DNA from 2 places in the Streptococcus dentapri genome. Region 2 is predicted to be linked to the other one. Evidence: predicted binding sites of a transcription regulator. Region 2 holds the regulator's gene; the other holds the start of a gene.
What was found. The regulator NrdR, encoded in region 2, represses ribonucleotide reductase genes. The targets are predictions, from matches to a motif close to ACACNATATATNGTGT.
Positions count from the first base shown of each region.

Region 1: nrdH (glutaredoxin-like protein NrdH) is a predicted target of NrdR. The motif match lies at 3,654-3,669, and genes of this name have one in related genera.

Region 1 covers NZ_JBHSAC010000012.1:214-10,883, forward strand. Annotated here, with positions in the region: gene nrdF (class 1b ribonucleoside-diphosphate reductase subunit beta) at 5-970, opposite strand; gene nrdE (class 1b ribonucleoside-diphosphate reductase subunit alpha) at 1,091-3,250, opposite strand; gene nrdH (glutaredoxin-like protein NrdH) at 3,352-3,576, opposite strand; partial or broken gene ACFOSE_RS01470 (aconitase family protein) at 3,940-6,121, shown strand; gene ACFOSE_RS01475 (citrate synthase) at 6,121-7,239, shown strand; gene icd (NADP-dependent isocitrate dehydrogenase) at 7,241-8,416, shown strand; gene ACFOSE_RS01485 (phosphocarrier protein HPr) at 8,600-8,863, shown strand; gene ptsP (phosphoenolpyruvate--protein phosphotransferase) at 8,866-10,599, shown strand.
Region 2 covers NZ_JBHSAC010000039.1:5,581-16,250, reverse strand. Annotated here, with positions in the region: gene ACFOSE_RS04320 (YceD family protein) at 1-449, shown strand, start outside; gene ACFOSE_RS04315 (response regulator transcription factor) at 510-1,202, shown strand; gene trhO (oxygen-dependent tRNA uridine(34) hydroxylase TrhO) at 1,312-2,298, opposite strand; gene nrdR (transcriptional regulator NrdR) at 2,576-3,073, shown strand; gene ACFOSE_RS04300 (DnaD domain protein) at 3,060-4,229, shown strand; gene dnaI (primosomal protein DnaI) at 4,229-5,128, shown strand; gene der (ribosome biogenesis GTPase Der) at 5,336-6,646, shown strand; gene ACFOSE_RS04285 (GNAT family N-acetyltransferase) at 7,118-7,714, opposite strand; gene ACFOSE_RS04280 (DEAD/DEAH box helicase) at 7,838-10,670, shown strand, end outside.

The DNA.
Region 1 (10,670 bases), on a different contig from region 2:
GATTTTATTTTTGCATTCCCATAAGATAATCTTCATCGTACATAGCTTCAACAGAACCAAGCAGGTAACCATTCCCTACTTGTGAGAAAAAGTCGTGATTGGATGTTCCTGTTGAAATACCATTCATAACGATTGGGTTGACATCGTCAGCGGTATCAGGGAAAAGGGGATCTTGTCCCAGATTCATCAGGGCCTTGTTGGCGTTGTAACGCAGGAAGGTCATAACTTCCTCGGTCCAACCCACACTGTCATATAGTGTTTGTGTATAGAGCTCTTCGTTTTCATAGAGTTGGTAAAGAAGATCATACATCCAGTCGCGGAAGTCGTTTTGTTCTTCTTCGCTCAATTCGTTGAAAGCAAGTTGAAACTTATAGCCAATGTATGTTCCGTGAACTGATTCATCGCGGATGATGAGTTTGATTATTTCAGCTACGTTTGAAAGTTTATTATTACCCAAATAGTAGAGCGGTGTAAAAAATCCTGAATAGAAAAGGAAGGTTTCTAGGAACGTAGAAGCCACTTTCTTTTGCAAAGCATCTCCGTTTTCATAAATTTCATTAATAATTTTAGCCTTCTTTTGCAGGTATTCATTGGTATTAGTCCATTCAAAAATCTCTTCAATTTCTGATTTGGTATTGAGGGTTGAAAAGATGGAAGAATAAGATTTGGCGTGGACAGATTCCATGAATTGGATATTGTTAAGCACAGCTTCTTCGTGCGGAGTACGTACATCGCCGCGAATAGCTTCTACACCTGATTGGGATTGCATGGTATCTAACAATGTCAGACCGCCAAAGACCTTACCCACAAGGTCTTTTTCTTGGTCTGATAACTTGCGCCAATCGTCCAAGTCATTTGATAGGGGGATACGAGTGTCCAACCAAAATTGCTCAGTCAATTTCTCCCAAGTTGACTTATCAATTAAATCCTCGATTTCGTTCCAGTTAATGGCTTTATAATAGGTTGTCATGTTTGTCTCCTGATAGAGGGTGCGTTTATTCTAAAATTTATTTTTGCTTGTCCCTTTGCTTGGTGATAATTATGGAGAGCGAGGCCCGCCACTTTTATAAAAATATCAAAGAATAGTTCGTTAGATGACACAGCTTTCGCATTGGTTTGAACCAACTTCTTCGCCATCATCAGTGAAGGTGCGGACATAGTAGATTGATTTTACACCCTTGTTGAAGGCGTAGTTACGAAGAATTGAAAGATCCCGTGTTGTCTGCTTGCTTTGGGTTTTCCATTCGTAAAGTTCTTTTGGCAATTCACTGCGTAAAAAGAGTGTCAATGATAAGCCTTGATCGACGTGCTCAGTCGCCGCTGCATAAACATCGATGACCTTACGCATATCCATATCATAGGCAGATGTGTAGTAAGGAATGGTGTCAGTTGAAAGTCCATTCGCAGGGTAGTAAATTTTACCAATTTTCTTTTCTTGGCGTTCCTCAATACGTTGAGTGATAGGATGAATAGATGCTGAACAGTCATTGATGTATGAGATGGAACCATTCGGAGCCACAGCCAGGCGATTTTGATGATAGAGACCATCTTGCATTACTGCTTGACGGAGAGCTTCCCAGTCCTCTGCTTGAGGGATGAAATGGTCTTTGAATAATTCTTTGATACGATCGGTTTTTGGTACAAATTGACCGGTCACATATTTATCAAAATAAGTGCCGTCAGCATATTTTGACTTTTCAAAACCAACGAAAGTTTCATGACGCTCTCGTGCGATATTGTTTGATTCAACCAAGGTCCAGTAGTTCATCAACATGAAATAAATATCAGTGAACTCTATAGATTCTGGACTACCATACTCAATATGATGGGTAGCAAGATAGGAATGTAGTCCCATAGCTCCCAATCCAAAGGTATGGGCTTGCTCATTTCCATACTTGATAGAAGGCACGGCATCGATACTTGATGAATCTGTTACAAAAGTAAGAGCACGGGTCATAGCCTTGATTGAACGACCAAAGTCAGGTGAGGTCATCATGTTCAAAATGTTAGTTGACCCCAAATTACATGAGATATCAGTTCCCAAAGTGAGATATTCTTGGGCATCATTGAGGACGCTAGGTGTTTGAACTTGGAGGATTTCTGAACATAAGTTGGACATGATAATCTTGCCATCAATTGGATTGTGACGGTTAGCAGTGTCCACGTTGACGATGTAAGGGTAACCTGATTCCTGTTGCAATTTAGAGATTTCAGTTTCCAAATCCCGTGCTCGAATCTTAGTTTTCGTGATGTTGGGATTGGCCACTAGCTCATCGTACATAGATGTAATATCAATGTAATTAAAGGGCTTACCATATTCTTTTTCAACCGTGTAAGGACTAAATAGATACATGTCTTCATCCTTGCGGGCCAATTCATAAAATTTATCAGGGACGGTTACACCCAGAGAAAGGGTTTTGACGCGTACCTTTTCATCTGCATTTTCTTTCTTGGTAGAAAGAAAATTGAGGATATCTGGGTGGAAAACATTGAGGTAGACAACCCCTGCTCCTTGGCGTTGACCGAGTTGATTTGAGTAAGAGAAGCTATCTTCAAAAAGCTTCATGACAGGAACAACCCCAGAAGCTGCTCCGGCATAACCCTTGATAGGTGCACCAGCTTCCCGCAAGTTGTTGAGGCTGATACCAACTCCGCCGCCGATACGAGATAATTGCAGAGCTGAATTGATTGAGCGACCGATTGAATTCATGTCATCTGTCACCTGAATCAGGAAACAAGACACCAATTCCCCACGGCGGCTACGACCAGCATTTAAGAAAGAAGGTGTCGCTGGTTGATAGCGCTGGTGGATCATTTCGTTTGCTAAATCCTTTGCCAGTTCTTCATTACCATCAGCGAAGTAGAGGGCATTGAAAAGTACACGATCTTCAATACTTTCGAGATAGTAGCTGCCATCATTAGTCTTGAGGGAATACTGCTGATAAAATTTATAGGCTGCCATGAAGGATTGGAAGCGGAAATCTGTTGCGTGAATTTCTTGAGAAAGTTCCTCGATAAAAGCTGGTGAATATTTACCAATAAAGGCGGACTCAATATAGTCGTTTTCAATCAAGTAGTTGATTTTATCAGTAATAGAATCAAAAGGCATCGAATTGGGGTTGACATTCTCTAAGAAGAAAGCCTTAAGGGCTTCTTTATCCTTATGAAGTGGAATCTGCCCATTGACTGGACGGTTTATTTCATTATTGAGGCGGAAGTATGATACATCGCCTAGATCTTTAAGACTCATAATTGTTCCTTTTTATCTAAATAATATGATGAAAAAAGCTAAAACTGCCAAGTAGTTGAATAACTACTTGGTCAGTCCTTGTGATATTGATTGAGAGTAGCTTAGACAATCTCTTTCAATTTAGCAGGCTGAAAACCTGAAAAAGTAATTTCTCCAGCTTCAATAACAGGAGCAGCTGTGAAACCTAAACTCTTGACATAATCAACTTTTTCCGGATGTTCATCAATATTAATTTCTTCAAAATCAGCACTGTTTTGCTCCAAGAACTTCTTAGTCATCTTGCATTGCATACAATTGTTTTTTGAAAATAGGGTAATTTGTGACATGTAATCTCTCCTAAAATTTAATACCTTATAAGGATACCCAAAATAGATTTAAAAATCAAGAGATTTCACTCGAAAAACCACAATATTTTGTGGCAGATAAAACAGACTCCCCCAATATATTGTGGTAAAAAGCTGCTAAAAAATAAGGGAAAAATCAAGTGAAATAAGGGATCTGTCACTTTTCTAAGTTAAAAAAATGGATGAATTTCTTTCTATAAAATGGAGAGAGATGATGATAATCTCGCAATAAGATTTTTCAGTTATTTAATGTTATGTTTTATAACATATTAAATGTAAACAGATTGACTTTTCCAAAAACAAGAATTATAATGTTATATAATATAACATTATAGGAGGGTGCTTATGGCAGACTATAGAAAGACCCTAACATTTAATGATAAATCTTATATTTATTATGATTTGGAAGGACTGACTCGAGATAAGGGCATTGATTTAAGGAAACTTCCCTATAGCTTAAGGATTTTGCTAGAAAATCTTTTGCGTAAGTTGGATGATGTTGACGTTACTAAAGATAACATTGATGCTATTTTAAAGTTTCCCAGTATTCCCCAAAATTCAGAAATACCTTTTAAACCTAGTCGTGTCATTCTACAGGACTTTACAGGGGTTCCAGTAGTCGTAGACTTGGCGGCCATGCGTGATGCTGTTGTTAATAATGGTGGAGAAGCTGATCTCATCAATCCGGATATTCCAGTGGATTTAGTTATTGATCACAGTGTCCAAGTCGATTATTTTGGATGTGATACGGCCTTAGAAGATAACATCAATATGGAATTTAAACGCAATAATGAGCGCTATGAATTTTTGAAATGGGCAGAGAATTCCTTTGATAATTATCGAGCCATACCGCCAGCAACCGGTATTATCCACCAGGTTAATATCGAGTTTTTGAGCGATGTCATCATTGAAAAAGACGGTCTGCTTTATCCTGATTCCATGTTTGGGACAGATAGTCATACAACCATGATTAATGGCATAGGCGTCCTTGGCTGGGGAGTAGGTGGAATTGAAGCAGAGGCAGCCATGCTCGGTGAAGCCTCTTACTTCCCTATTCCAGAGGTCATTGGTGTGAGATTGATGGGAAGTATGCCTAAGATTGCAACGGCGACGGATCTCGCACTGAGGGTCACCCAGCTTTTGCGTCAAGAAAATGTTGTTGGTAAATTTGTCGAATTTTTCGGTTCAGGAGTAGGAACGCTCAGTCTAGCAGATCGTGCCACTATTGCCAATATGGCACCTGAATATGGTGCGACCTGTGCATATTTTCCTATTGATGATGAAACGCTCAATTATATGCGCTTGACCAACCGCGATGAAGAACATATCGGATTGAGTGAGGCTTATGCCAAGGTTAACCATCTTTTTTACGATAGTCGGTCTCAAGCGACCTATACTAAGATTGTTGATCTTGAGTTATCGAGTGTCGGGCCTAGTATTTCTGGTCCCAAACGCCCTCAGGACTGTATTGAACTCAGTCAAGCTAAAAAGGAATTCACGGCTAGCATCAGCAGAAAAGAGGGTGTTCGTGGTTTCGGCCTACCGGCAGATGAGCTAAATAAGAAAGCCGTTGTCGTCTATGAGCAAGGAGAAGAAGAGATTGCGACTGGACACGTTGCAATCGCTGCTATTACTAGTTGTACCAATACCTCTAACCCCTATGTGCTCATGTCGGCTGGTTTCTTAGCGAAAAATGGAATCAGATTCCAACAGAAAAAAGTAAAGTTTATCATTGGAATCAAGAATCAACCTATATCCAAAATCCCCCTTATTTTGAGGAGTTGGATGCGGAATTGATCATTAAACCCTTAACTAACCTATCTGTTTTAGCCAAGTTTGGTGATACGGTCACAACGGATCACATCTCACCGGCTGGGAACATCGCTCGTAATAGTCCTGCGGCTGAATACCTCAATCAGCATGGCGTGTCTTATGAAGACTTCAACTCTTATGGTAGTCGTCGTGGCAATCACGAAGTCATGATGCGAGGAACCTTTGCCAATATTCGCATCAAAAATGAATTGGCCGATGGTAAAATCGGTGGTTATACTAAGTATAAGGGCAATTTAACCAGTATCTATGACGCAGCTATGAGCTATAAGGCTGATAATATAGGCAGTTTAGTTATTGCAGGTAAGGATTATGGTATGGGCTCCAGTCGTGATTGGGCAGCCAAAGGCGCTAGCCTTCTAGGTGTCAAGGCCGTCCTAGCTGAAAGCTTTGAACGTATTCATCGTTCTAATCTGATTATGATGGGAATTCTTCCCCTGCAATTCCTTGATGGAGAAACAGCAGATAGTATGGGCTTGACTGGTTATGAGACTTATGATATTCACTTGTCATCAGAACCAGATATCAAGAGTTGGTCACTGTCACGGCACATACTTCAAAAGGTGATAAAGTTTTTCAGGCATTAGCTCGCTTTGATGCTGCTGCTGATATTCGCTACTACAAGAATGGCGGTATTCTACCAATGGTAGTCCGCAAGAAATTAGCCTCATCCCAAATACAGAAAGGAACAGATTGATGACTGAAGAAAGTGGTTTAAAAGATTTAATAGTCTGTCACACAAGGATTAGCTCCATTAGTGATGACCAGTTATCCTATGCAGGCTACAATATTTCAGTACTCATGGATAATCGAGCGAGTTTTGAAGAAGTCATCTATCTTCTATGGAATTTGCATCTGCCAACTCAGATTGAACTCAAACACTTTAAGGCGAGACTTCGAGCTAATTATGCCATTTCTGATGCCGTGGAGCAGTGCATTCTCATTCAATCCCGTAAACACTTACATCCAATGAGTGTGTTGCGCTCAACAGTCAGCCTCCTAGGGGTTTATAATGTGCATGCCGAAGAAAATTCTATTGAAGCAACATATGAGCAGTCTATTCAGCTTATGGCGAAAATGCCTACCATTATTGCCGCGTTTGCCAGATTGCGTATGGGGTTGAGTCCGATTGAACCTCGTGAAGATTTGAGTTTTGCGGCCAACTTCCTCTACATGTTAAATGGTGAGGAGGCAGCTGATTTAGAAGTAGAGGCTCTGAATCGTGCGCTTATTTTGCATGCTGACCACGAGCTCAACGCTTCTACTTTTGCAGCGCGAGTCTGTGCTTCAACGTTGGCTGATATCTATTCCTGTGTGACGACAGCTATCGGAACGCTCAAAGGCCCTCTGCATGGTGGGGCCAATGAACGTGTTTTTGATATGTTGAAGGAGATCAAAGAGCTGGGAGATGCCCAGTCCTACCTGCAGGATAAATTGGACTCTCAGGAGAAAATCATGGGCTTTGGCCATCGGGTTTATAAAACTCAGGATCCTAGAGAGAAATATCTCAGATTTATGGCTAAGGAGTTGACGGTTGGTACAGAAAACGAGATTTGGTACAAACTTTCACGTGATGTTGAGGATTATATGAAAAATGCCAAGGGACTGATTCCCAATGTCGATTTTTATTCTGCCACGGTTTATCATGTTTTGGGGATTGATAGCAGTATTTTTACGCTTATTTTTGCCATGAGTCGAGTATCGGGCTGGATTGCTCATATTCAAGAACAACAGAAGAACAATAGGCTCATTCGTCCGCGTTCGCAGTACATAGGTCAGTCTGATTTGGAATATATTCCATTGGAGAGGAGATAGTATGTCAGATAAACCAATAGTTGAAAATGGTCAGTTGCAAATTACGGATAATCCGATAATCGTCTATATTGAAGGAGATGGCGTTGGTAAGGATATCTGGCCCAACGCTCAAAAAGTTTTTGATGCAGCTGTTCTTAAAGCCTATAACGGGCAGAAAAAAATAGACTGGCAGGAAGTTCTAGCCGGCAAGAAATCTTTCGACCAAACAGGGCAGTGGCTGCCAGATGATACCTTAATCAGCATCAAAGAAAATCTAATTGCTATCAAAGGTCCTTTGGAAACACCTATCGGTGGAGGAATTCGCTCGTTGAATGTTGCACTGCGCCAAGAGTTGGATTTATATGCCTGTGTCCGACCGGTTCGTTATTTTAAAGGGGTTATTAGCCCGCTTAAGAATCCAGAAAACACTGATATTACCATCTTCCGTGAAAATACGGAAGATATCTATACCGGTATTGAATGGGAAGCCGGTAGCAATGAAGTAGCCAAGCTCATTGATTTTTTGCAAAATGAGATGCAGATGCAAAAGATTCGCTTTCCTGAAACCAGTAGCATCGGTATCAAACCCATTTCTATCGAAGGTAGTCAACGCTTGGTTAGCTCAGCTATTGACTATGCTCTTGATAAAGGTTTGCGCAAGGTTACCTTAGTCCACAAAGGAAATATTCAAAAGTTTACCGAGGGAGGCTTTCGAAAGTGGGGCTATGAACTGGCTCAACAAGAATACAGCACCGAACTAGCTCAAGGAAAACTGATAGTTGATGATATTATTGCGGACAATTTTTTACAGCAGATTCTCTTAAATCCCCAACGCTTTGAAGTAGTTGCCCTAACAAACCTCAATGGAGACTATGCTAGCGATGCTTTAGCAGCTCAAGTTGGTGGTATCGGTATTTCTCCTGGTGCTAATATCAATGATCAGACAGGCCACGCTATTTTTGAGGCAACTCATGGTACAGCACCTGAGATTGCCGGTAAAAATCTAGCCAACCCCTGCTCGGTTCTACTCTCAGGTGCCATGATGCTATCCTATATGGGTTGGCAGGAGGCAGCAGATTTGGTTGAAAAATCCATTGAAGCAGCCTTTTCTCAGTCTTGCTTTACAGCAGATCTATCTGAGGGTGACGGGCTCACAACAAGTCAGTTTACTGATGTCTTATTAAGCACGTTTAAATAGCCATAGTTTTGAGTCTTTTTATTGAGAATTATTGCAAAGAAAGAAGAGGAAAAGAGTTTCCAAAATTTCTGTAAAATCAGTTTAAGCCTTGAAAATGATAATTTGATGTGATATAATTTCATTTTGTAAGGGTTATCATGAGATAATTCAAAAATATTTACAATAGAAAAAAGGAGAACCACTATGGCTTCTAAAGATTTCCACATTGTTGCAGAAACAGGTATCCACGCACGTCCAGCTACATTGCTTGTGCAAACTGCTAGCAAATTTGCTTCAGACATTACTTTGGACTACAAAGGTAAATCAGTAAACCTTAAATCAATCATGGGTGTTATGAGCCTTGGTGTTGGTCAAGGTGCTGATGTTACGATTTCAGCTGAAGGCACAGACGCAGACGATGCAATCGCTGCTATTGACGAAACAATGACAAAAGAAGGATTGGCATAATTATGACAGAGATGCTTAAAGGAATTGCAGCATCAGACGGTGTTGCTGTTGCTAAGGCATATCTATTAGTTCAACCGGATTTATCATTTGAGACTGTATCTATTACAGACACAAATGCAGAAGAGGCTCGTCTAGACGCTGCTCTAGCAGCATCTCAAGACGAGCTTTCTCTTATCCGTGAAAAAGCTGTAGATAGCCTAGGTGAAGAAGCTGCAGCCGTATTTGATGCACACTTAATGGTTCTCTCTGACCCTGAAATGGTCGGACAAATTAAAGAAACGATTCGTGCAAAACAAGTCAACGCGGAATCTTCCCTTAAAGAAGTGACAGACATGTTCATCACTATCTTTGAAGGTATGGAAGATAACCCATACATGCAGGAGCGTGCGGCTGATATTCGCGACGTTTCAAAGCGCGTTTTGGCTCATTTGCTGGGTGTTCGTTTACCAAACCCTGCTGCTATTGATGAAGAATCAATTGTTATCGCTCATGACTTGACTCCTTCAGATACAGCTCAGCTCGATAAGAAATTTGTTAAAGCTTTTGTAACCAATATCGGTGGTCGTACAAGCCACTCTGCTATCATGGCACGTACTTTGGAAATTGCTGCAGTGCTTGGTACCAACAATATTACTGAGGTCGTTAAAGATGGTGATGTTGTGGCTGTAAATGGTATCACTGGTGAAGTTATCATCAATCCAACTGGTGAGCAGATTGCTGAATTTAAGGCGGCTGGTGAAGCTTATGCTAAACAAAAAGCTGAATGGGCTCTCCTTAAAGATGCGCAAACTGTCACTGCTGATGGTAAACATTTCGAATTAGCGGCTAATATCGGCACACCTAAAGATGTTGAAGGTGTTAATGCTAATGGTGCTGAAGCTGTTGGTCTTTATCGTACAGAATTTCTTTACATGGATTCTCAAGATTTTCCAACTGAAGATGAACAATATGAAGCTTATAAGACTGTACTTGAAGGTATGAATGGTAAACCAGTTGTGGTTCGTACCATGGATATCGGTGGGGATAAAGAACTTCCTTACTTCGATCTTCCAAAGGAGATGAATCCATTTCTTGGTTTCCGTGCCTTGCGTATTTCTATCTCTGAAACTGGAGACGCTATGTTCCGCACACAAATTCGTGCTCTTCTTCGTGCCTCGGTTCATGGACAATTACGTATTATGTTCCCAATGGTTGCTCTTCTTAAAGAATTCCGTGCAGCTAAAAAGGTATTTGAAGAGGAAAAAGCCAACCTCAAGACTGAAGGTGTTGCAGTTGCAGACAATATTCAAGTTGGTATCATGATTGAGATTCCAGCGGCAGCAATGTTGGCTGATCAATTTGCCAAAGAGGTTGATTTCTTCTCAATTGGTACCAATGATCTTATCCAATACACAATGGCTGCTGACCGTATGAATGAACAAGTATCTTATTTGTATCAACCATATAATCCATCAATTCTTCGCTTGATTAACAATGTTGTCAAAGCTGCTCATGCTGAAGGTAAATGGGCTGGAATGTGTGGAGAAATGGCCGGTGACCAAACAGCCGTTCCCTTGCTTGTTGGTATGGGCTTGGATGAGTTCTCAATGTCAGCAACTTCTGTCCTTCGTACACGTAGTTTGATGAAGAAACTTGATACGACTGAAATGGCAGAATATGCTAACCGTGCATTGACAGAATGTGCAACTATGGAAGAAGTTCTTGAACTTGGTAAGGAATACGTCAATGTCGACTAGTTAAATTTATAGAAAGGATCGAGATGCTTTTCTCGGTCTTTTTATTATCCGTAGCAGATATTGGAAAAATA
Region 2 (10,670 bases):
ATCCAGAAATTATAGATATTAAGGCTGTTAAAGCTAAAGGCTTGGCGACTTATGATGAAGGTCTTTTTCTACTCAATTATGATCTCTCATATACGGTGACCCTACCATCTAGTCGTTCGATGGAGCCTGTTGAGGTACCGCAGAGTTTCTTTGTATCCGAGGTCTTTATTGAAGCAGCGCAAGCTAAGGCTAAGCAGGATTTGGTAGATGATGACCTGGTCTTGATCTTGGAAGGTGAAGAAATTGATTTAGATGAAAGTATCGTTGATAATATCCTGCTTAATATTCCACTCAGAGTCTTGAGTGAAGCAGAAGCTGAAAATGACAGCCTGCCGTCAGGAAACGATTGGACAGTATTGACAGAATCGCAGTATCAAGTTCTTCAACGAGAAAAACAAGAGGCTAATAATCCCTTTGCTTCTCTGGATGGCTTATTTGATCAGGACTAATACAGAAGATAGATTCTCTTATCGAATAAATAGTGGAATTTGCAAAATGGAGGTAGTGACATGGCTAAACGCATTCTTATGATTGAGAGTGAAAAGAGTTTAGCGCGTCTGGTTTCCTTGGAATTACAAAACCAAGGTTATCGAGTCGCCACCAGTCAGGACGGACGTTCCGGCTTAAAAAATGCTCAGGAGAAGGATTTTGAACTAATCGTCATCGATTTTAAATTGTCAGATCAAGATGGTTTTGAATTGATGCATCAAATTAGACAGGCGGCATCAGTGCCTATTATCATGATGGTCGATCGTAATGATAAGGCAGAGGTTTTGCCCAAGACAGATGAATTAGCAGATGACTATCTGATTAAACCGTTTGCCATTGGAGAGCTGCTTGAAAAAGTAGACCAAGCTTTTGAGCGTAAAAACATTAAACGGCGAAAACCTTTCAAGTTACAAACGACCTACCGAGACTTGGTTTTAGATGAAAAGAACAAGGCAGTTATTCGCAACGGCGAAATCATCTCTTTGACAAATAGGGAATTTGCACTTTTATCTACCTTGCTTTATCATATTGATAAAGTAATGACAAGGGAAGAGTTGCTCAGCCATGTTTGGAGTTATAACGAGGAAAACATTGAAACGAATATCGTTGATGTTTATATTCGTTACCTTCGGGATAAAATTGACCAGTCTGGGAAAGATTCTTATATTGAGACGGTCCGCGGTCTGGGTTATGTCATTCGCAGCAATGATTAGGACTGCTAATGTCGTAGCGAAATTAATCGAAGCAAATGTCTTAATCTATAAATAAAAAACTCTTAGGGTTTTTGATACGAATCCTAAGAGTTTTATTCAAATTTTTAGATTAAACACTGACAGCTTCGGGCAATACTTCGCCAATGTCTGCTAAACGTTCTTTCCACTCTTGACGAGTGAGACTATTTTCAGCAACATAGCGGTTGCGTTCATGGGCACGGCATTCTGGCGAACAGCCGCGAAGGTATTTGGCTTCGTTTTCTTCTGAGGCGAAGATTTGTTTGTTACAGAAAGGGTTGGCACAATTCACATAGCGCTCGCAGGGGTTGCCATCAAAGTGATCACGTCCGATAACAGTCGGATCTACATGGTTGATGGGTACTGAGATACGTTCATCAAAGACATACATAGCGCCATCCCAAAGTTCACCCTGAACTTCTGGGTCTTTACCATAGGTAGTGATACCTCCGTGGAGCTGACCAACATCTTTGAAGCCTTCACGGACCATCCAGCCTGAGAATTTCTCACAGCGAACCCCGCCGGTACAGTAGACGACCACGCGTTTTTCCATGAATTTTTCCTTGTTGTTGCGGACCCATTGTGGCAACTCGCGGAAGTTACGGATATCTGGACGGATTGCTCCGCGAAAATGACCAAGATCGTATTCATAGTCATTGCGTGTATCAAGAACGACAGTATCTTCATCAAGAAGAGCTTCTTTAAACTGTTTCGGACTGAGGTATTCCCCTGTTACTTCCAAGGGGTCGATGTCGCTGTCAAAATTATTATCTTCTAAGCCAAGGTGAACAATTTCTTTTTTGTAGCGGACAAACATTTTTTTGAAGGCATCTTGAGGTTCTTCATCAATTTTGAACCAAAGATCAGCGAAGCGTTCGTTGCTGTGTACCCAGTCCATGTATTTTTGAGTGGTTTCAAAATCCCCTGAAACAGTACCGTTGATTCCCTCATCGGCAATCAGAACGCGTCCTTTAAGGCCGATAGATTTACAGAAATCCAAATGAATTTGTGCATATTCTTTAGCATTTTCAATGGGAACATATTTATAATAGAGCAAGACTCTGATATCGTTAGACATATTTTCTCCTTAAATCTTTTCAAGAGATTGGAAGTAACTGATAAGCAGCGAAGTAGTCTTCTGCTGAGGCACTTCCGAAAGGCTGCCCGATTGACAACACTTACTATATGAGTATAACGATTTACTAAAAAGAAGGCAAAAATCTGAACTGAGAAATCATTCTGTGCTTATCAAAAGGCGCTGGAATGAGGTTTGACAGTGAAAGCCAATCCTTTTTTTATGATCCAATTTGTGTTAGAATAAGGTATTATAAAAAGATGATAGATGGGGTATTTATATGCGTTGCCCAAGATGTAATAATAATAAATCTAGTGTTGTTGATAGCCGTCAAGCTGAGGATGGTAATACCATCCGTCGTCGTCGAGAGTGTGATAATTGTGGAGCACGTTTCACAACTTTTGAGCGCATCGAGGAAGTTCCTCTCTTGGTCGTTAAAAAAGATGGTACGCGTGAGCAGTTTTCACGCGATAAAATCTTGAATGGTATTATCCAAAGTGCTCAAAAGCGGCCGGTTTCCAGTGTTGATATTGAAAATGTTATCAGCCGGATTGAACAAAAAATTCGCAGTGAATATGACAGTGAAGTATCCAGTGAAGTCATCGGTAATCTCGTAATGGATGAACTGGCAGATCTCGATGAGATTACCTATGTTCGTTTTGCCAGTGTCTATCGTAGTTTCAAGGATGTTGATGAAATTGAAAATCTGCTCCAACAGATTACTAATCGTGTTCGCAGTAAAAACAAAAAGAATAAGGTAAACGATGAAGCCAATTGATAATTTTTCTTTTGTGAAAAATAATCAGGTCAGTAAGGATATGACCAATTTGATTCGGCTATATCTTCCAATTATTGGAAGTGATGCGACTGTGGTCTATCAGTATCTGATCAGTTTTTATGATGATGGGAAATCTTCTCACAAGATTGCTGAAATTTTAAACCACACACTCTTAGATTTACCACATTTTGAAGCAGCTTTAGCGATTTTGACTGGCATGGATTTATTGGCACTGTATCAAGATATGTCTGACTATCTTATCGAGCTCAAAGAGCCTTTGACTCCTAAGGTTTTCCTATCAAACGCTGTCTATCGGCGTCTTTTGGAAAGCCATATCGGCGACGTAGCTGTCGCTGATTTGGAAATGCCAGAGCTTAAAGGTGTTCGTGATATTTCTAAGAAATTTTCAGAGGTCTTTTCCGATAAGGGTGAGATTGATTTACAACCTAGTCGTATGAAGAATAGCTTTGATTTGGACAGCTTTAAAAATCGTATGGCGGCTGATGGTCTGCACTTTGATCAAGAAAAGCAAGATGTTATCGCTCTTTATAATATTTCCGAAAAATTTAGTTTGACTTGGTTTGATGTCTATCAACTAGCTAAAGAAACAGCCAGTCGCCATACCATTTTACCCAAGAGGATTTTGACTAAATTGAATCAGCCCAAGAAAGTTTCCAAGGAAGCTTTCAGTCAGTCCGAGAAAATCATTCTGAGTGAAGCCAAGTCCTCAAGCCCGGAAATCTTTTTGGCTAAGATTAAGCGTGGGCGTCAGGCCATGGTGATGACTGCTGATGAAGCCAAGATTTTGGATGAGTTGGCCCAAATGTCCTTCTTAGACGAGGTTATCAACATTATGGTGCTCTACACCTTTAACAAGACCAAGTCAGCTAATCTCAATCGCCGCTACATTATGAAATTAGCCAACGATTTCGCCTTTCAAAAGATTACTACAGCTGAGCAGGCCGTTGAGAAAATGCGGGATAGTGGTTCCCAAAGTCAAACTAAGGGTAAGCCTCAGAGAGTTAATAAAACAGCTTCCAGCATTCCCGAATGGAGCAATCCAGACTACAAGGATGAGACGACACCGGAAGAACAAGCAAAACTAGATGAAATGAAGCGGCAGATGTTAGCCAAGCTAAGAAAGGATGGTGAATAATGGAGAGTATCGGAAAAGCTTTATCAAAGCAGGGTCATGCTGACCGTGTTGATCTAGAGAGTTTAACACAACAGATTATATCTGATCAGGATATTGCAGACTTTATCTCTGGACATCATCTTTCTCAGGCTGAAATTAAGCGTAGCCTGCCTAAATTTAATCAATTTTTGGTTGAGCGGCGAAAATATCAGATTCAAGATTCAAGTTATAGTGCCAAGGGGTATGAACCTGTCTTGATTATGAATGAAGGTTATGCTGATGTTTCTTATAGAGAAACAAAAGAACTTAAATTAGCTCAGGCTCAAAAGGCGATTGCTGATCGTATTCATGTGGTCAGCCTACCTAGGTCTTATAAGAGTATTACTTTTGAAGATGTTGATATTACAGGCTCACGTTCTGATGTTTTTCAGTATCTGGTTCATTTTGTTGATAATTACCCTTCACCTGGGCAAAAAGGTCTCTATATTTATGGTGATATGGGGATTGGGAAATCCTTTATGCTAGCAGCTATGGCTCATGAACTATCGGAGAAAAAGGGTGTTGAAACAACCATGCTTCACTATCCTAGCTTCATTATTGATATAAAAAATGCTATCAATAGTGGCAGTGTCAAAGAGGAAATTGATGCCGTTAAATCCGTTCCCGTCTTAATTTTAGACGATATTGGTGCTGAACAGACAACCTCTTGGGTGCGTGATGAAGTACTGCAGGTCATTCTCCAACATCGGATGTTGGAAGAATTACCGACTTTCTTTACATCAAACTACAGTCTGGCTAATTTAGAAGCTAAATTTGGTAATATCAAGGGCTATGATGAAACCTGGCAGGCTAAACGGGTCTTGGAGCGCGTGCGCTATCTGGCAAAAGCTGTCCAGCTAAAAGGTGAGAACAGACGTTAAAAAACGAAGTACTTATAAAGCTTTACTATTGTGATATCATGAGTAACCATCTAGCCCATCATTAAGCTGAGCAAAGTTTTTAATTTTAAGATGCTTTAATTTACAGAAAGGATTTGAAACCGACTAAAGGATTGAAAATAGGGTGGCTAAGGTATTGATTGCCTAAGGCTATCTATTTTCTCTTTGTTTTTAGTCGGTCTTATGATTATGAATTTACCAACAGTAGCTATTGTTGGTCGCCCCAATGTGGGGAAATCGACCTTATTTAACCGGATAGCGGGTGAGCGCATCTCCATCGTCGAAGATGTTGAAGGAGTTACGCGCGATCGAATCTACACCAAGGCTGAATGGCTCAATCGTCAGTTCAGTATTATTGATACCGGAGGGATCGATGATGTCGATGCCCCATTCATGGAACAAATCAAGCATCAAGCTGATATTGCTATGACAGAAGCAGATATTATCGTTTTCGTTGTTTCTGGAAAAGAAGGCGTTACTGATGCGGATGAATACGTTGCAAGGATTCTCTACCGTACCAATAAGCCAGTTATTCTAGCAGTTAATAAAATAGATAATCCAGAGATGCGCAGTGATATTTACGATTTTTATTCGCTCGGTTTAGGGGATCCTTATCCTGTTTCCTCCGTTCATGGCATCGGAACAGGGGATATTCTTGATCTTATTGTTGATAAGCTTCCAGCAGAGGACGATGATGAGAATCCCAATATCATTAAATTCAGTCTGATCGGTCGTCCCAATGTTGGAAAGTCCAGCCTCATCAATGCTATCCTAGGAGAAGAACGTGTCATTGCTAGCCCTCTTGCAGGAACAACACGTGATGCCATTGACACCGATTTTGTTGATAGTGAAGGACAAGAATACACTATGATTGATACAGCAGGAATGCGTAAATCTGGTAAAGTCTACGAAAATACAGAAAAGTATTCGGTTATGCGAGCTATGCGAGCTATTGACCGCTCAGATGTTGTACTGATGGTCATCAATGCTCAAGAAGGAATTCGCGAATACGACAAGCGTATCGCTGGTTTTGCGCATGATGCCGGTAAGGGTATCATCATTGTGGTCAACAAGTGGGATACGATTACCAAGGACAATCATACCGTAAGCCAATGGGAAGCTGATATCCGCGATAATTTCCAATTTTTGAGTTATGCGCCTATTGTTTTTGTATCAGCAGAGACCAAACAGCGTTTAAATAAACTGCCTGAGCTGATTAAGCGCATCAGCCAGAGTCAGAATACCCGTATCCCATCGGCTGTTCTCAACGACATCATCATGGATGCAGTAGCTATCAACCCAACACCGACAAACAAAGGTAAGCGTCTCAAGATTTTCTACGGGACACAGGTTTCAGTCAAACCACCGACTTTCATTATCTTTGTCAATGAAGAAGAGCTGATGCATTTTTCTTACTTGCGCTTCTTGGAAAATCAAATCCGCGAAGCTTTTGTTTTTGAAGGAACACCTATTCGCCTGATTGCTCGCAAACGAAAATGAGCTAAGACACTAAATATACGAAAGTCCAGCCCATCGTCAGCTGCAGTGGGTGACTTATCGTTAAGCATGAGAGAGAATCAGATTGGTTCTCTTTTTTGATGCATTCAAAGCAATGGAAATTTTGGTTTTAAAAATTCTTGAAGTTTCAAAAGTTAAGAGTCTGGTGTTTTATATCGTTGACGAACTTGTTGGAGGCTTCTAGTTTAGCTTGTATTAAATATGGGATTAAAGTTATCAAGCGATCAAATTGTTGATGCTTTTATATTCAATTTTCCAATCCGGTTAAATCTGTGGTATTTAAAAATGTTTCATATGATGCTTTCTAACGTTGGTTTGGACACTTTTCATTATGAGTCATGCGGTTTTTTGGTAGATAAGAATTCTACAATACTTCTAGCAGATTAACTCACTGCAGACACCATAAGTCTAAAAAGACGCGAGTTTATAAACTCACGTCTTTTTTGGATAACATTAAAATCTAGTCTTATTATAATAACTTTGATAGAGGTCTGTCTTATAAAAAGGTAGAATGGGCTGAGGATGTTCAGGATTATCAGCCAATTTTTTCTTGAGCCATTTCATGTCATACCAATGTCCAAATTTAAAGCCAGCTTCTTTGAAATGTCCGACCACATGATAACCTAGGTGCTCATGGAACTCTTGGCTGTTGTTGTTTAGATAAGCATCAGGTTCTTCCGTGGTAGCGATACAGGCTAGAGCTGCTAGGACGCCTTGTGCTGTAAGACAGTTTTCCAAGTGCTCATAAAAGAGGCGTCCTAGCCCCAAACCTTGAGCATGCGGCGCTAAATAGATGGCTAGTTCAGCCAGCCACTGATAAGCCTCTCGCTGATGGAAGGTGCAAGCATAAGCATAGCCTACCAGCTCACCATTTATTTCAGCAACCAGATAGGGATAGGTTTGGTTAATGGTCTGCATCCGCTGTCTAAAGTCTTCCAAGCTAGGCGCTTGGTATTCAAAACTAATTGCTGTATCTTTTACATAAGGTGTATAAATAGCCAGCAGTTCCTCAGCGTCTTCTAAACGGGCAAGACGAATAATTGATGTCATAAAATCCCCCTTAATTTACTATAAGTATAGCATAAAAGCTTCTCAAGAACTATTCAATGAAATTGTTTACAGAATTTGCTATAATGGACTGATAAGCTAATTAGATTGGATTGGATATTAGATATGGCAAGATTGATTCCTGGACGTATCCGCAATGAAGGTATAGCTCTTTCTGAAGCAGGTAAAATCGACATTAAATCCACATCAGATAAGATTATAAAAGCAGAAGTTGATGGTGTCACTATTCATTTTTCATTTGATGACGATGATGTCAGTTGTTCCTGCCCACTTTTTGCACAAAAGAATTACTGCCAGCATTTAGCGGCTGTGGAGTACTATCTAAAAAATAGTGAAGACGGCAAGAAGCTGGTCAATCAATTGAAAAATGAGGAGTCTAATCAAGAACAGCAAGAAAAGCTCTTTTCTTTTGGTAGCCTCTTTTTAGATGGTCTCAGTGTCAACGAAGACGATAGCCTTAAATATCGTTTATCTGCCTCTGGAGAACAGGATCTCTATTTGTCAGAAATTCTCTGGACGCTGCATATCAATCGTCTACCAGACAGTCGCAGTTACATTATTCGTGATATCAAGACCTTTTTACAGGTTCTGAAACGAGAAAGTGTCTATCAAATTGGTAAAAATTATTATGAAGCTCTCTCTTATATTCAGTTTGATGAGGACAGTCAGGAATTCATTGATTTTCTTTGGCGTGTGATTCCAGACGAAGATCTCAATCACTTAGATTATATTCTCCCTAATCGGGGGCGGCATTTAGCTCTGCCTAGAGGCTTCTTTGAAGAGGGGGTTCAGTTGATGCAAGATCTCTATGCCTTCCAACTCAACCTCAATCATCATGATTACAAGGAAGTTTATTTTAAAGAATTGACTGGTCAGGATGGGCTCTTTACTTTTGAAGTGATTGTGCATCGCCAGTTCCTTGAGTTAGTTATTCAGGAAAAGTCTAATCAGTCTTTCTTTGACCAAACTTATCTTTTCTATCACCACACTTTTTATCATCTGAGTGATAAACAACAAAAGTTAGTTCAGGCTCTCAAGAGCTTGATGTTGGATCAGGATTTGAATAGGCGTGTTCATTTTGGTTTAGAGGACCAAAGTAAATTGGCTGCTAGCCTACTAGATTTTGCAGAAATCGGAATCATTAAAGCTCCTAAATCATTTGCTATTAGAGATTTCACTCCTATTTTTAATTTGGAGCAATCTGACAATCAAGATATCCTTTTGGAAATGACTTATGACTATGATGGAGAGCTGATAGTTAGGAGTAAGGAAGAGCTAAAAGAGCTGCCCTTTACCAGTAACTTCAAACGCGAAGAACATCTAGCTAGAGTTTTAGCAGCAGAAGGATTTATTGGCCAATTTTCAGCTCACCACCTACCCCTAACTGGTGGTGATGAACTTTATCACTTTTTCAACCAGACCCTTCCGCGTTTGGAACAGTTGGGAACAGTTCATTTAGGTAAACGTTTGGATGACTTGCGCTATACAGAAAAACCTCAAGTTCAAGTTACTACCGAACAAGGGCTTTTAGATATCTCTTTTGATTTTTCATCTATCCATGAGGGGGATGTCAGTCAGGCCTTGAAGGCTCTCTTTCAAAGCGAAGCCTATTATATCAGTGACAGTGGTCATCTTGTTGTCTTTGATGAGGAAACTCAGCGAGTCAGTGAGACTCTGAGGGATCTGCGGGCTAAGCCACTTGACAATGGTCATTTACAATTGGACAGTCTAGCAGCCTTTCAGCTCTCTGAACTTTTTAAAGATTTTGATCGTGTTGATTTTTCAGCTGATTTTAGGCAGCTGGCCCATGACTTAACCCACCCAGAAGCCTTTGAAATTGAGCGTGTCTCGGTTCAAGCTCAGTTGAGAGATTATCAAGTGACAGGTGTTAAATGGCTGTCGATGCTGGATCATTATAAGTTTGGTGGCATTTTAGCAGATGACATGGGACTTGGTAAAACACTTCAAACCATTGCCTTCTTGACTTCTAAAATTAAAAAACAATCTAAGATTTTGATTCTCTCTCCTTCTGGTCTGATCTATAATTGGAAAGATGAATTTGAAAAATTTGCTCCTAATATTGATGTGGTAGTTTCGTATGGACTCAAGCAGGATCGCGATGCTATTATCACCGAAAATCATCAAGTAACAATCACCAGTTATGCTTCTTTTCGTCAGGATTTTGAAAAATATCAAGTTGGTTATTATGATTATTTAATCCTAGATGAAGCTCAGGTTATGAAAAATACGCAAACCAAGATTGCTCAATATTTGCGGGCTTTTGAAGTAGGTAATTGCTTTGCGCTATCTGGAACACCCATCGAAAATAAACTTTTGGAAATCTGGTCTATTTTCCAGATCATCTTACCGGGTCTCTTACCATCTAAAAAAGAATTTTCTAAACTGGAAGCCAGCCAAGTAGCTCAGTATATTAAACCTTTTGTCATGCGTCGCAAGAAAGAAGATGTCCTACCGGAATTACCAGAATTGATAGAGAGTACTTACTATAATGAATTGGCTGATAAACAAAAAGCCATCTATCTAGCTCAGCTGCGTCAGATTCAAAGCAGTGTAAGCCAGTCGACAGATTTTGAATTGAATCGCCAAAAGATTGAAATTCTAGCCGGCATCACTCGCCTGCGCCAGATTTGTGACACTCCGGCTCTCTTTATGGACTATCAAGGAGACAGCGGTAAACTTGCTAGCCTGCGCCAGTTACTCAGCCAAATTCAGGAGAGTGGTCATCGCACCTTAATCTTTTCTCAGTTTAGAGATATGCTGGATATTGCTGAAGAAGAGGCTGCTAAAATTGGTTTAACCAGTTATAAGATCACCGGTTCCACACCTGCCGAGCAGCGGCAGGAAATGACCAAGGCCTTTAATAATGGCAGCAAGGACGTCTTCTTAGTATCGCTTAAGGCAGGTGGTGTCGGTCTTA